2 regions of the Nodularia spumigena CCY9414 genome follow, and region 2 is predicted to be linked to the other one. Evidence: predicted binding sites of a transcription regulator. Region 2 holds the regulator's gene; the other holds the start of a gene.

Region 1 (7,532 bases), 1.0 Mb from region 2:
TTGAATGGTTATCCTTTATGGTGGATCATTGAGATGTTGTCCTTTATCCTACTTAACTTGCCTTTGCTTTGGAGGAAGTCTCAAAAGTGGTGACCACTTTCTATGAAACTTCCAGATCATTGTCAAACTTCCGGTAAGGATACGTAGAGCAATAGTATTTATAATGCGCTATTATATATCGCTTTGAAAGGGGCGGGTGAAAAAACACTGATTAAATATCATCTTTCCGATTCATGAGGTACGTATTGGCTCAAGATGACCCTAACTTCAAAACAACCCGCGCTTTCAGATGCTTACTGCTTTATCATATCCTGCGGATGTTCAGCCTTTATCAAAGGTTTACAAGCAAGTAGGGAAATTTGCGGCAAAAGATGGGTTAAAAATGCATATTCTTCCACCATCATGATGCCTATCAAGTGTTCTGGGATGATTTGCTCAATAATTTCTGGTTTTGCAAAGGCAATACCAGACACCATCTGGGTAGAACACCATTATCGGTCTAGAACCACAAACTCGCAAGCAATTGGCTTTATTCCTAACAATGCAAATGGGAGACTGTCTTGGGGCTGATCAAGTTTTAACTCTTGAATTCGCCGTTTTTTTTGCAGTATTCCCAATATCCCAGACTAACTTGTTTTGCACAGAAGTTAGCAACTGTCTCCTCAGCACAGATAAAAATTTGTGGCTGGATTTTTGCCATTACTCAAGTTTCTACACAATTACTTCCGGCTTTGTCGTCCAGAGACTGAGTGGTTTTGGGGATTTGACGGCGGCACTGGATCACTGTAATGTTACTCGTCGAGCGGCACCCTGATTACTGTTCTATAACAATTTCCCGGCTTTGCAAATAAATTTAGCGATAAAAGAATATTCGTAACTTACTGAGCAAAACCTGACATATCTAAATAATTGAGTATTTATACTTAAGTAATTGGGCGATCGCCTAGTGCGGGAACCCGTACTCAAGTCCTCGTTGCCATCGTATGCTGCTTTTAGGTAGATTAGCACTCAGGAGTTGAGAGTGCTAACTCTAAGAGAAAAGAAAATAAATATTTATGGCAGCTGTAACTTTAAGCGTTTCCACAGTTAAACCTCTAGGCGATCGCGTTTTCGTAAAAGTGAGCGCCCCCGAAGAAAAGACCGCAGGTGGACTGTTTTTACCCGATAATGCCCAGGAAAAACCCCAAGTAGGCGAAGTCGTCGCTCTTGGCCCTGGCAAGCGTAACGATGACGGTAGCCGTCAAGAATTAGACATCAAAACCGGCGATAAAGTGTTGTACTCCAAGTACGCTGGCACTGATATCAAGCTCGGCACAGAAGAATACGTACTGCTTTCAGAAAAAGACATCTTAGCAGTCGTCATGTAATGGGGAGTAGGGAGCAGGGAGTGGGGAAGAAAAACGCCCAACGCCCAATGCCCAACACCCAATTTAAAATCTGATTGACCGCACCAGTTTTAGATTTGAGATTTTGGATCATGGAATTGTTTTTGTGGTTTGAGCCAGGCCTCTATTCTTGTTCATAAATCCAATCATCATCAATCTAAAATCGCAAATCTAAAATCCAAAATTGTTTGACTTACTCCCTGAATTGAGAAACATATGGCAAAACGCATTATTTACAACGAAAACGCCCGTCGCGCCCTGGAACGAGGCATTGATATCTTGGCTGAAGCCGTAGCTGTTACCCTTGGCCCTAAAGGTCGTAACGTAGTACTAGAAAAGAAATTTGGCGCACCCCAAATCGTGAATGACGGTGTAACCATCGCCAAAGAAATCGAACTAGAAGACCATATTGAAAACACTGGCGTAGCTTTGATTCGTCAAGCTGCTTCCAAGACCAATGACGCTGCTGGCGATGGTACTACAACTGCCACCGTTTTGGCTCACGCGATGGTTAAGGAAGGCTTACGCAACGTTGCTGCTGGCGCTAATGCAATTTCTTTGAAGCGTGGTATTGATAAAGCTTCCGCCTTCTTGGTAGAGAAAATTGCTGAACACGCTCGTCCAGTAGAAGATTCTAAATCCATTGCTCAAGTTGCTGCGATTTCAGCTGGTAACGACGAAGAAGTGGGTCAGATGATTGCCCAAGCAATGGACAAGGTAGGCAAGGAAGGCGTAATTTCCCTAGAAGAAGGGAAATCTATGACCACCGAGCTAGAAATAACCGAAGGTATGCGCTTTGAGAAAGGCTATATCTCTCCTTATTTCGCTACCGATGCTGAACGCATGGAAACAGTCTTTGATGAGCCTTACCTGCTAATCACTGACAAGAAGATTGCGTTAGTACAAGACCTCGTACCAGTTTTAGAGCAAGTAGCTCGCTCTGGTCGTCCTTTGGTGATTATCGCCGAAGATATTGAAAAAGAAGCTTTAGCGACTTTGGTAGTTAACCGCTTGCGTGGTGTACTCAATGTTGCGGCTGTGAAAGCTCCTGGTTTTGGCGATCGCCGTAAAGCGATGCTAGAAGATATCGCCGTTCTAACTGGTGGTACATTGGTAACAGAAGACGCTGGTCTGAAGCTAGAAAATACCAAGCTAGAAAGCCTGGGTAAAGCTCGCCGTGTCACCATTACCAAGGACACAACCACAATTGTTGCTGAAGGTAACGAAGCTCCTGTAAAAGCTCGTTGCGAACAAATCCGTCGTCAGATGGAAGAAACCGAATCTTCTTACGACAAAGAGAAGCTGCAAGAACGTCTGGCTAAACTCTCTGGTGGTGTAGCTGTGGTGAAAGTGGGTGCAGCCACTGAAACCGAAATGAAAGATAAGAAGCTACGCCTAGAAGACGCGATCAACGCCACCAAAGCTGCTGTAGAAGAAGGGATTGTTCCCGGCGGTGGTACAACTCTAGCTCACCTTGCTCCTGAATTAGAAACTTGGGCAAAAGCTAATCTCAAAGATGAAGAGTTGATTGGTGCTTTGATTGTCGTTCGTGCTTTACCTGCGCCTCTGAAGCGGATTGCTGAAAACGCTGGTCAGAATGGTGCTGTAATTGCTGAACGTGTGAAAGAGAAAGATTTCAACATCGGCTACAACGCTGCAACCAACGAATTCGTTGATTTGTTAGAAGCTGGTATTGTTGACCCTGCGAAGGTAACTCGTTCTGCGCTGCAAAACGCTGCTTCTATCGCTGGTATGGTGTTGACAACCGAATGTATCATCGTTGACAAGCCTGAGCCTAAAGATGCCGCTCCTGCTGGTGGCGGTGGTATGGGTGGCGGTGACTTCGATTACTAATACTCTGTAGTCACATAAATTGAAAAATAGCTGCTTCCTGATGGAGGTGGCTGTTTTTTTTGGAAATCGAACCGCAGAAAAAGAGAGATTAATTCTCTATATTGTTCAATACTTCTAATACCCAGTGGTAAATTTGTTTTCCTATCCTCAGTATATTAGGCAAATAACCCGTTAAGCCGAGTATCCTTAGAGCGGTTCCTAACCATGTGATAAAGCTGTTTTCACCTTCCCGAGCGGACTCCCGAGCGGCCTCCCTTTCCCGCTCTACATAGTCATGAATTTTTTCTGCGTCATCAATATCTACTCCTATTTCCCTTAGCTTTCTTATGCTTTCGTTTCGCTTACGTTGTTTTTTATGTCTAACAATAAGTGTTCCGATACTTGTAATTGTGACAAATGAAATCCCTAAAAAAATAACAATAGGATTATTATTATTATTCATGCTACTCCTCTCTCCTCTTAATCAAAAAAACCAAAACATTAAAAACATTAAAAATATTTCTTCGACTTTTGAGGATTTTTGAGCCGGGTATCTATAGCAATCCGAATCTTCCTCAACTTAATCTGATTTCTTATCTCCAAAATTACTGGATATTGCTTGGGAGAAAGTCTTCATAGCTAAAACTCTTGATTACATCAAATAACCATGCTCTATCATCTTTGCAGGTTGATAGAATGTTATTAAATAAAACTTCTAAGTTATATCCTCTGTAAGATGAAAAAGGAATTAATTTAACATCCTGCTCAACTATCTTAGAGATTCTAGGTTCTCGATCTTTAATTATTTCTTGAATATTGTCATCTTGAGATTGCGAGGGAATTGGTGATAAGTTAGCCCAATCACAAGGTTCTACTAAATCAACTTGACTAATTGCAAAGAGCATTTTGTTAGAGTAAGCCTTTAGCTCTTGAATGTACTTTTGATCAAGAGCGATCGCTCTATTTCTAGCACTAATAAGATAGAGTATAACGTCACATTGGGGCAAATACTTGTGATACATCTCAAGATAATTAGGATCTCGTTCAATATCTTCACCAAGACCAGGGGCATCAAAAACACGCAAAGTTGTTTTCTTTCCTTCTTTTTTAGCTTTTTTACCAATCACCTCAAGCTCGATTGCCATAAAATCTTTAGTGCAAGCCTTTGTGTGACTGATATCTAGCCTTGTACCAAAGAGAGTATTAATGACTGAAGACTTACCCGTACCAGATACTCCAATCACTCCTATTGTCGGTGGATGTTCGGTAAACACTTGACGTATCTGTGAAAATATTTTCTCCAAAACAGGTTGAGGTATATCTGAACTCTCTTCTGGCATATCTGGCATATATTTAAGGGATAAGCTGAAATTTTACTATAAACATAGTATCATACATAACCTTAATTCACCAATTTATTGATGAGATGGGATTAGAGTTAAGTCGGTAGGCTCGAATATTTATAACTATGTAAAGATAGATCAAGTTTAGGGTGTGTTGTCGCGCAACGCAACACGTATTACGTAGGTTTTTATATACAGTTAATTTCATTATTTACTTAGTTTGGTATAGATATTAAATATCTACCGCTTTAAAAAACCTTTATCGGGTGGTGAGTTTGGTAAATTAGCTCAAGAAAGTTTACCTAAATAACTACACATGAGTCTCATACTTCAGCAGTATCTTGGACAAAAGTATCTATTACACTACAAATTAGATGATTATGTAATATTAGCTAAACAATAAGGAGAAAAATTTGAGTTACGACAACGCTTGTAAATATTTGGCTGAACAGTATCCTGCTGATTTTGTGCGTTGGTTGCTGGGGGTTGAAGCGCCACAAATTGAAGTATTGAAAACAGAATTAACTCTTGAACCTATTCGTGCTGATTCTGTAACCTTTCTGCAAACAGCAAACCAAATTCTGCATATTGAATTTCAGACTTTACCTAAATCTAAAACGCCTCTTAATTTCCGAATGCTTGATTATTCTGTCAGGTTAAAGCGTCAGTATAAATGTCCTGTGACTCAGGTGTTAATATTTTTGCAGGAAACTGATAACGAAGTCGTTTTTACTGAAGAATATCGAGATGATACTACTATTCACAAATTTGAGGTTGTCCGTCTTTGGGAACAAGATTCAAAGATATTTTTAGATAATCCCGCATTATTACCTTTAGCAACTTTAACCCGAACTGATTCACCACAAACTTTATTATCCCAAGTAGCTCAAAAAATCGCTACAATTCCAGATAGGGAACAGCAACAAAATATTGCAGGTTGTGTAGAAGTTCTTGCAGGTTTGCGGTTTGAAAAGGATTTGGTTCATCAATTTTTACGGGAGGATATTATGAAAGAATCTGTAATTTATCAAGATATCGTTCAAAAAGAAGCATTCAAAATGATTAGTCGTCAGATTAAAAAACGTTTTGGTGATGTTAATGATTCCTTAATGACACAGGTAAGAAATTTATCTGCTGATAATTTAGAAGATTTGGGCGAAGCATTATTTGATTTTTCCGAAGTTGCTGATTTGGTAGCTTGGTTAGAACAGCAGCATTAGGGCGTTGCTGAGTGAGAGTATGAGTTTGTTCCACACACCAGCGCAGCAAAGCAGGAAGTGCGTTAGGCGCAAAGAAAAAGAAAGGTAATTTTGGCATCTCATACCTGATTCAGCAATTAAAAATGGGCATTATATAAAGTAGGGTGTGTAGCATTAGGCTAACGCACCCTTATTAAATACTCAATTTTAAAAATGGCGAAAGCAAAATATGAAGGTTATTGCGACGTACAGCCGACTAAATTAGTTAGAGAAAAATTTGGAGACACTAAAGTTTATGGACAAAATGCTAAGTCGGTACTAACAAAAGCTAGCGGTTTTATTGGTGATTATGATTTTACTCTGAATCCTTACCGGGGTTGCCAGTATGGTTGTAGTTATTGTTATGCGGCTGCATTTAGTCCAAATACTCAGATGCGCGACGATTGGGGTAAATGGGTAATTGTTAAAGATAATGCTGCGGAAGTTTTAACTAAAGAATTACAAAAATGGTATAAGCAACATCCTCAAACTCCTCCCATAATTTACATGAGTAGTGTTACAGATCCTTATCAACCTCTGGAATCTCGACATCAATTGACTCGCAGATTGTTGGAGGTAATGCTAGATGTGAGGGATGATGGTTATCCGACACCAACGTTAGTAATTCAAACTCGTAGTCCCATTATTACTAGAGATATTGATTATTTACAACGTTTTCAGCGCTTGCGAATTAATATGAGTATTCCGACTGGGAGTGAATCAGTGAGGCGGGATTTTGAACCGCGATCGCCTAGCGTTAGAGCCCGATTAAATGCCATCATTAAACTGAAGCAAAGTATTGACTCTTTTAAAGGCTTTGTTCCCAAAATCTCGATCACGATTACTCCCTTACTCCCGACTCTCCCCACTGATGAAGCTGCTTTTATTAGTAAATTAGCTGTTGCTGATAGAGTGGTAATTCAAGATTTTCATCCTAATCATCGTCGTTCCCTCATAGCTTCAACCCGCCAAGAAGCTGAGGAAATTAAGAAAAAATATGATTGGTGGTATAATGCAGAAAATTTTAGTTACCTCAAATTTAAAGAGAAGTTATTTAATCAACTTCCAGGTGTAGAAATTAAAGAAGGTAAGGAGGGTTTTGGGTATGAGTAATCCCATTGCTAATTGGTGGCGTAGTCAGCAATTTAACTCGGCTTTGAAAAGTGGTGATACAAAAAAAGCAATACAGTTATTGCAAGTTATTCAAAAATCAGGTGCAAGTTTTTCTTGGATAGAGAAATTATTTAGGGATAAGCTAAAAATTGAGCGCTATTCCCAAGATTATAAACGTGAGATAGAAAATTTAACTAAACAAATAACATCTGCGCCTAATCAAACAGATAATATCACATTAGCGCCAGACAAAAAGTTTATTAAATTTATCTATGAAACTTTTAATTTAGTCCAGCATGATGAATATAAACTACAGGTGACTGGGATTGATCAAGAAATATTTGATGGGTTGGAAGCGAGTCTGGTTGAATACCTACAAGCAGAGTTTAGTAAATTTTCTGAACAACAGTTAGCCATTAAACTAGAAGATGCTTTAGAAGACATTAATAACTTAAAAATTGGACAAGACCCAAACTACAGTTTTAGTTTGACTCCTCATGTCTATTTTATGAAGTTTTTTTTAGAAAATGTCTATTGTGTATATTTAGCATGGTTTTTAATTTATCAGGATGGATTACTACCGACGCAGATGAAAATTCTTGATATTGGCTCAGGTCCAG
Region 2 (7,532 bases):
TTTATTGATAATCCCTTTGGTCAGGGCAGAGTATATAAAAGTGGGGATTTAGCTCGTTATTTACCAGATGGGAATATTGAATATCTTGGTCGCATTGATAATCAAGTCAAGCTGCGAGGCTTACGGATTGAATTAGGAGAAATAGAATCGGTTTTAGACACTCATCCTCAAGTAGGGCAAACAGTTGTGATTCTGCGAGAAGATATTGCAGAAAATAAACAATTGGTAGCTTATGTACTGAGGAAAGACCAGTCATTAAATCCTGGTGAACTGCGTCGTTTTCTACAGGATAAATTGCCTGGTTACATGATCCCTTCAGCTTTTGTAATATTGTTAGATTTTCCCTTAAATCCTAATGGCAAGATAGACTACAAAAAATTGCCCAAGCCTGATGAAATATCCCTAGTCGAATCACTATATTTAGCCCCACGGAATCAATCAGAAAGTATTTTAGTCAAAATTTGGCAACAAATTTTGCAAATATCAAAAATAGGGGTGAATGACAACTTCTTTGATTTAGGTGGTCATTCATTACAAGCAATGAATCTCATGGCACTAATTTATCAAGAGCTTGAGATTGAAATTCCTTTATCAATGATTTATGAAAAGCCTACTGTAGGGGAATTGAGTGAGTATATCATCTATGCCAAAGAGATGAATATCCAACCAAAGGAACGTCCCTATGTAGTTTTCCATAAAGAGCGAGAAAAAGCAGTTTTCCTGTTTCCTCCCGCCTTGGGTTTTGCCGCAGCTTATGCAAATTTAGCTGAGTATTTAAGAGATTATGCTATCTACACTTTTAGATATATTGCCGATGAAGCAACTTTAGAAAAATATGCAGAATTGATAGACAACCTCACACCAAATCAAGATATAAAATTGATGGGACACTCAGCAGGTGGTTTTTTGGCAATGTTGATAGCTCAACAATTAGAAAGGCGCGATCGCGTGGTTTCGGATATAATTTTACTAGATACTTATCGAGGAGGTCGTGAAGCAACCCAAGCTGAAATGTCAGAAATTAAAGAAGGGGTTGATAGTTTCTTATTAAATCCCAAACGTCAAGAATTGAGACGTTACTTTATGGATAACCAAAAGTTACGCGATCGCACCTACAATCAAGTTTGGGAATACTTTAATTTTCTCTGGCATTCAGACCTCAAAAATTTGCAGATTAATGGGACTATTCATCTGATGCGTGCTGAGGAAAACTATGATTGTGAAGATGACTGGACACAAGCTACAAAAAGTCAACGAATCAATCATTATGCCTATGGCACTCATCGTGAGATGATTAATCCCCCCTATCTCAATCAAAACGCCACTATGATTAATGCGATTCTTAGTCAGAACTGAGAGGATGTTTGAAAAGCTCTTTGGGCATAAGCTGTAGATACCCCAGAAATCACCACTGATGCTCAAGAGGTCAGTTAAAAGCGTTGAATAATAATTTTAATGCCTCACTGTTATGGTATGTGAACTCATCCTTAGCTCGACTTTATCCAAAATTAAGAACTCGGTTTCTTTATCTTAGGACTTACGCACAAATCACGGAATAACGAACCACACCAGACGCAGAGGACACAGAGTTAAGAGGGCTTGAGAGGGTTTTTGCGTAAGTCCTGTATCTGACAAAAACCCTGGCTTTTCAGAAATTTGGATGTGAAATCATAGTCGCTGACCGTTGGTATCCATCAAGTAAAACTGGCTCTGTTTGTGGACATCAACAAGAAATGCCTTTAAAAGAAAGGATATTCCAGTGTGGCAATTGTGGGTATACCATAGATAGGGATTTAAACGCATCGATTAATTTATCGCGTTTGGCTAAAGCGTGAATGCTTACCGAGGGATAACTGCTCCCATGCTCCCATTGAAGTAAGAAATAAATGTCTAGAGTTGTCTAGGTGTTATATAGCAGACAGATATCACTAAATGAGCAGGTAAATACTATGAAAAAGGTAATCTGATACTTTCAGGAAAATTCATGGGACCTTATCCTACTGATGCCACTGAAACCGCTTATAACAGGAAAGATCGTAATGCTTTGAAATTTGGGTTTACGCCTCAATCTGAACTTTGGAATGGTCGCTTGGCGATGATTGGGTTTGTCGCTTACCTACATTGGGATCTCAATGGCTACAGCGTCCTGCGGGAAGTACTCAATTTCGGTTCCTAATACTGACTTTCTGAGTTTTAGACTTCGGCTGTTGAGAACATATCCATGAAGAAATACTGCTTGCTGTGGATACTAAGTAGGTGGGTAGGGAAAAACCAAACTATATTACGACTCGTAAACACCCATGAAACCCTTACCAATGACCAATGACAAAGGACAAATGACGACCCCCGCCAGTTAACTTTATTTACGCCCACCTACTTACACAGTGTCTTCACCGTCGTTACCTATTCTCTTAGCTGAAGACAGTTTTTGGTATGGCGATTATTATGTGTAATAATAATTAAGTTTCTTAATATTTCTACACAGTTGAGGATTATTAGCACTGCCTAGTGCAGAACGCTTACCACTAAAATTGGTTTCTGGCTAATACGCAGTGCTTTTCCATAACTGTATTTTGAGAATTTTCACCTGAATCCTACGCGGAGTAAAAGCGTGTTCCAGTTAGAACAACCACCATTACCTGAAATTAAAATCACTGCTACCACCCCGGCCGTGAAAAGTAAATCCCTATTTGGGGGCATTTTCATGGCGATCGCCATTATTAGTATATGGGCTATCAGCCTAGGTTTGTTACTTTATATTGATATATCCGAATTCAAGTTTTGGATGTTGTTGCCGCTCATATTTTGGCAAACATTTTTATATACGGGATTATTTATTACAGCTCATGATGCCATGCATGGGGTAGTTTTTCCCAAAAATCCTAAAATCAACCATTTCATTGGCTCATTGTGCCTGTTTATTTATGGTCTTTTACCTTATCAAAAACTTTTAAAAAAGCATTGGCTACATCACCATAATCCAGCCAGTGAAACAGATCCAGATTTTCACAACGGTAAGCATAAAAACTTTTTTGCTTGGTATTTATATTTTATGAAGCGTTACTGGAGTTGGTTACAAATTATCACATTAATGATTATTTATAACTTACTAAAATATATATGGCATTTTCCAGAGGATAATATGACTTATTTTTGGGTAGTTCCCTCAATTTTAAGTTCTTTACAATTATTTTATTTTGGAACTTTTCTACCCCACAGTGAGCCTGTAGAAGGTTATAAAGAGCCTCATCGTTCCCAAACTATTAGCCGTCCCATTTGGTGGTCATTCATAACTTGTTACCATTTTGGTTATCATTACGAACATCATGAATATCCCCATGTTCCTTGGTGGCAATTACCAGAAATTTATAAAATGTCTAAATCAAATTTGTGACGGTGGCATTAATATCACGCTAAATACTTTTCATCTGAGTAGCTACGTAAGGCGGGCATCTTTGCCCTCTCACACAAGATTTATTCTGGTTAAGATAAGAATAATTAAACGCCGATAAACGCCGATAAATCAAGATGTTTAATGCTTTTATTTGGTTTTTTTAGTGGGAAAGTTCTGTATTAATGTTGGTTTCAAGTAAAGGCGATCGCACAGATAAATAAATCAAGGGGCCGAATAGGGGAATCAAGGTGATTAACCAGAAAAATGGCTCATTTTTCATACCCCGACGTGCCATATCATCTCCCAATAATGCGGGAAATAATAGAGAAAGTACGCAGAAGTCTAAACTCATTACATGGATGAAGCGGCTAGTTTGCCACTGCTGTACAAAATTTCCCCAATCTCCTTGTAAACCATAGGCGACTAGAATCGCTGCGCCTATAGTCAAAATCAAACCCGTGATCCGAGAATCTAGTAATTTCAGCCAGAAATTCTTTTCACCAGAAAACTCCTGATTTGGTTCCCGTAAAGCTAAATAAGGCAATAAAGCAAAAGCACCGAGGGCAAAAGAAGCGGTAGCAAATGGCCATGCGGGTATTTTTTGCCCTCTACCATCCATAAACAAGACTGCACTATAAATTACAGGCCAAATGCCCATCACGTTAAATAATGCGATGACTAGGGGGTTAATACCTTCCCATTTACCAACGGAAAGATTTTTAATTAATTCAAATGTATCAGGTTGATCTGGGGGAGCAAAGAGAAAAGCATAGGTAAGAAATCCCAGCCATAGTAAACCAAAGGCAATTTTTCTAAACATAATTTAAACAAATTAACTAAAAGCGTCTGAGAGGTAATCAGCCGCAGCCGCTACAACTGCGATCGCACTATCATAATCTAGGCGGGTTGGCCCCAAAACTCCTACACTTCCTACAGGTAGCAAACCCCGGCGATAGGTAGAAGTAATTAAAGTGCAGGTACGTATTGGCTCTAGGGGGTTTTCTGTACCAATGCGAACCGTTACCTTAGACTTACCCGCCTCTTCTGTTTCCGGTTCTGCAAAGATTAATCGCCACAGTTGGTCTTGTTCTTCTTCCAGCAGTTGGATAATTGTCTGTACTTGTTGTAATTGAGAAAATTCTGGCTGACGCAAAACTTCCGCCACACCGCGAACCATAATTTGGGTTGTAGTTGGTGTCAGATGGCGACGAGTTAATTCTGTGACTGAACCTTTCAAGAATTCGCCATAGCGTTGGAACTCCTGATCTAAATCACTCCAGTCCAAGGTAGCTAATTCCAATAAACTGCGTCCCCGCAAGTGGGTATTCAAAAAGTTAGAGACAATCTTCAATTCATGATCTATTCCGTCTGCATCAAGTTTTGCTTCTTCCTCGGTGGGCGACAAATTCATCAGCTTGGAATGTGTCTCATAATCATCCGTCACCACAATCAGCATGATCTTGTTGGCTTCAATTTGCATTAATTGCAGATGTCGCAAGATTGCTGTAGTGGTTTGCGGCATAGTAATTAAGCTAATGCAGCCACTCACGGTGGCTAAAATTTGCGCTGCACCTTGTAGTACCGCTTCCAAACTCCAATCTTCCCAGTGGAGGCGATTTTGCAGCGCCAGTTCTACCTCTTTGGCTAAAACATCCGTTCGCGCCGCATCTCGCAAACCAGGTGTAATTAACTGGTCAACATAAATCCGATAGCCTGAGTCTGAAGGTATTCGTCCAGCAGAGGTGTGTGGCTGGTAAAGTAACCCAGATTTTTCTAGCACACCCATCACATTCCGAATTGTGGCTGAACTCACACCCAAGTCATACTCATCAACCAAAGCTTTTGAACCTACAGGCTCTGCTGTAGCGATATAGTGGCGTACTGTTGCCCAAAGTATATGCTGTTGTCGATTCGTTAACTGGACTTCCATAGGGTATGTTTTGCTGAAGGCAAATTTTAATTAAGCTGGGAAAAAATTTGGGATTTGAAAGCAAAAAATATGAATAGTAGTTAATTAATTTAGCAAAATATTTAATTTTGTTGTGTTTTACGAGCAAAGTCAGCATCTTTAAGTATTATTGCAGGTCTTTAAGAAAAAGCTGTATTTAAAAATACTTATTTTTAGACAGAATTCATATATGCAAAATCAGTAAAGTCCAACTGCTACTAAGAGGATGAATGCACAAGTCTAATTTATTATGAGCCTCGGCGACAGGAAGTCGCGGTCCAACAAACCAAACCCGCCTGCGCGGGTTAAAAACCTGACTTTTTCATTAGTCCACGCAGGTGGACTTTGCTTGTGTAGTAGCGAATTATATTCGCCCAAAACTTTTAAAACATCCTCTTAGAGTCGCGAGTTTTGTTTGCTAGATCCTCAACTGAAACGGTATTGTGTTTAGAATAGCATTGCTCAGAGGGAAATATTAGCCGCATCTTCGCAATGCCATCTTTCAAGGGATGATCAAACCGCTACGCCGAGTCAAAACAGAGGAAAGGGGGCTGGGGCTAGGGGAGAAGACCCCATACATAAATATGACTAATATTGCGGAATTGAATCATCAACTAATAGAGAATAGGCATCAATGCCACCCGTAATATTTTTAACATTTGTAAAACCTTGAACCATTAGCCACTGGCACATCTGGGCAGAGCGAATACCGTGATGACATAATACAAGGGTTTCAGCTTGGGGATTGAACATAGTGGGGACTTGATCGCCCCATTCTACAAATTCGCTCAGGGGGAGGTTGACAAAGCCTTCAATTCTAGCGGCTGCTAGTTCTTGAGGTTCGCGCACATCTACTAACTGAATACTTGCATCACCAAAAGACAGACGTTGCGCCAGTTCCTCTACACTAATCTGAGTAATGATTTGACCAGAAGGATTCCCTGTCATGAGATTTTTGTAAACAACCTTATATCCTTTATGGTGGCAGAAAATCTGTTTCGTAGCATCAGCATCTATTCCCACAGGAGTAGTTATTAGTCATTCCCTATCGCCCATTCAGCAGTTCTCAGGCGGTGGGCTGGCAAATCAAATCACTGTAAAATTTATTTCTGGTTTAGTATGTCTAATGTCAATGGTCAACGCTCATTGTTTGGTTTCTTGGTAGCTGGTGCGATCTCACTATTAATTATAGCCGCAGGTTTTTACTGGTTTTTCGCCAAGACTCCGGTTAAGTTCTTCGCCTCAACCTCACAGCCAAATGCTACTATATTCGTGTCAAAACTGGCTCCGGTGACGGTTTCGTTGCTGACAAATCCTGAGCGATTGCAGTCATTTGAGCGCAAAGGGGAATTATCTCAACTCAAAACCAGTTTATTGGCTAAGAGTGGCATCGATTACAAACAAGATATTCAGCCCTGGCTAGGAAATGAAATTACTCTCTCCGTTACTACTGTAGATATTGATCGCGATCCAGAGAACGGACGACAGCCAGGGTATTTAATGGCACTAGCTACCGAGAAACCAGAGCAAAGCCGTGAGTTTTTAGATTTGTTATTTTCTCGCAGGGTATTGGCTGGCGCAAATTTGGCTGTTGAGCAATATAAAGGCGTAAAGCTAATATCTGACAATTCCCAACCACAGCAAGATTCCCTCGCTGGTGCAGTTGTCGATGGCTTTGTCTTATTTGCCAATAATCCTAAAGTGCTGCGAGACGCAATTAATAACGTCCAGGCTCCTGATTTAAATTTGTCCAGTTCGTCTAAATACCAAAAAGCTGCCCAACAACTGCCTAAAACTTCCCTAGCTACAGCTTTTCTCAATCTTCCCGCCGTGGCAGAATGGCAAGGTTTAGAACTACCAGAAGCCACCTTCCATAGCCAAATTATTTCTTTGTCATTGAACCCCAAGGGACTGCTAGCAGAAACTAACTTTCTGACTGACTCGGAAATCATCTCGGCTGCTCCACCACTGACTCAACCTGTAGGGGCGTTAGAATATATACCAGATGCGGCAGGTTTGGTGATTTCCAGTTCTCATTTAAACAATTTGGGGAACAGCGATTTAGCTCAACTGTGGACACAAGTCAAAACGGCTTTCTCTGATTCGGGAACTGATGCAATTTCTAGCTTGGTAAAACCCTTGGCAGAACTGCAAAAAAACCAGGGTATAAACTTGGTAGAGGATATTTTT

The links. Region 2 encodes HrcA, which represses chaperone genes, less so after heat shock. Its sites were predicted from a motif close to TTAGCACTCNNGANTCNNGAGTGCTAA; they were not measured.
Positions count from the first base shown of each region.
Region 1: a site for HrcA is predicted at 1,002-1,028, ahead of groES (co-chaperone GroES). Genes of this name have one in related genera too.

Region 1 covers NZ_CP007203.1:5,286,478-5,294,009, reverse strand. The annotation lists gene NSP_RS22920 (hypothetical protein) at 294-476, opposite strand; gene groES (co-chaperone GroES) at 1,056-1,367, shown strand; gene groL (chaperonin GroEL) at 1,602-3,239, shown strand; gene NSP_RS22900 (hypothetical protein) at 3,328-3,681, opposite strand; gene NSP_RS22895 (GTPase family protein) at 3,824-4,567, opposite strand; gene NSP_RS22890 (DUF4351 domain-containing protein) at 4,975-5,781, shown strand; gene NSP_RS22885 (SPL family radical SAM protein) at 5,974-6,912, shown strand; gene NSP_RS22880 (hypothetical protein) at 6,905-7,532, shown strand, end outside.
Region 2 covers NZ_CP007203.1:4,241,568-4,249,099, reverse strand. The annotation lists gene NSP_RS18565 (non-ribosomal peptide synthetase) at 1-1,356, shown strand, start outside; gene NSP_RS24450 (zinc ribbon domain-containing protein) at 1,623-1,835, shown strand; gene NSP_RS18560 (chlorophyll a-b binding domain-containing protein) at 1,985-2,176, shown strand; gene crtW (beta-carotene ketolase CrtW) at 2,612-3,394, shown strand; gene NSP_RS18550 (hypothetical protein) at 3,555-4,214, opposite strand; gene hrcA (heat-inducible transcriptional repressor HrcA) at 4,227-5,324, opposite strand; gene NSP_RS18540 (rhodanese-like domain-containing protein) at 5,931-6,290, opposite strand; gene NSP_RS18535 (DUF3352 domain-containing protein) at 6,462-7,532, shown strand, end outside.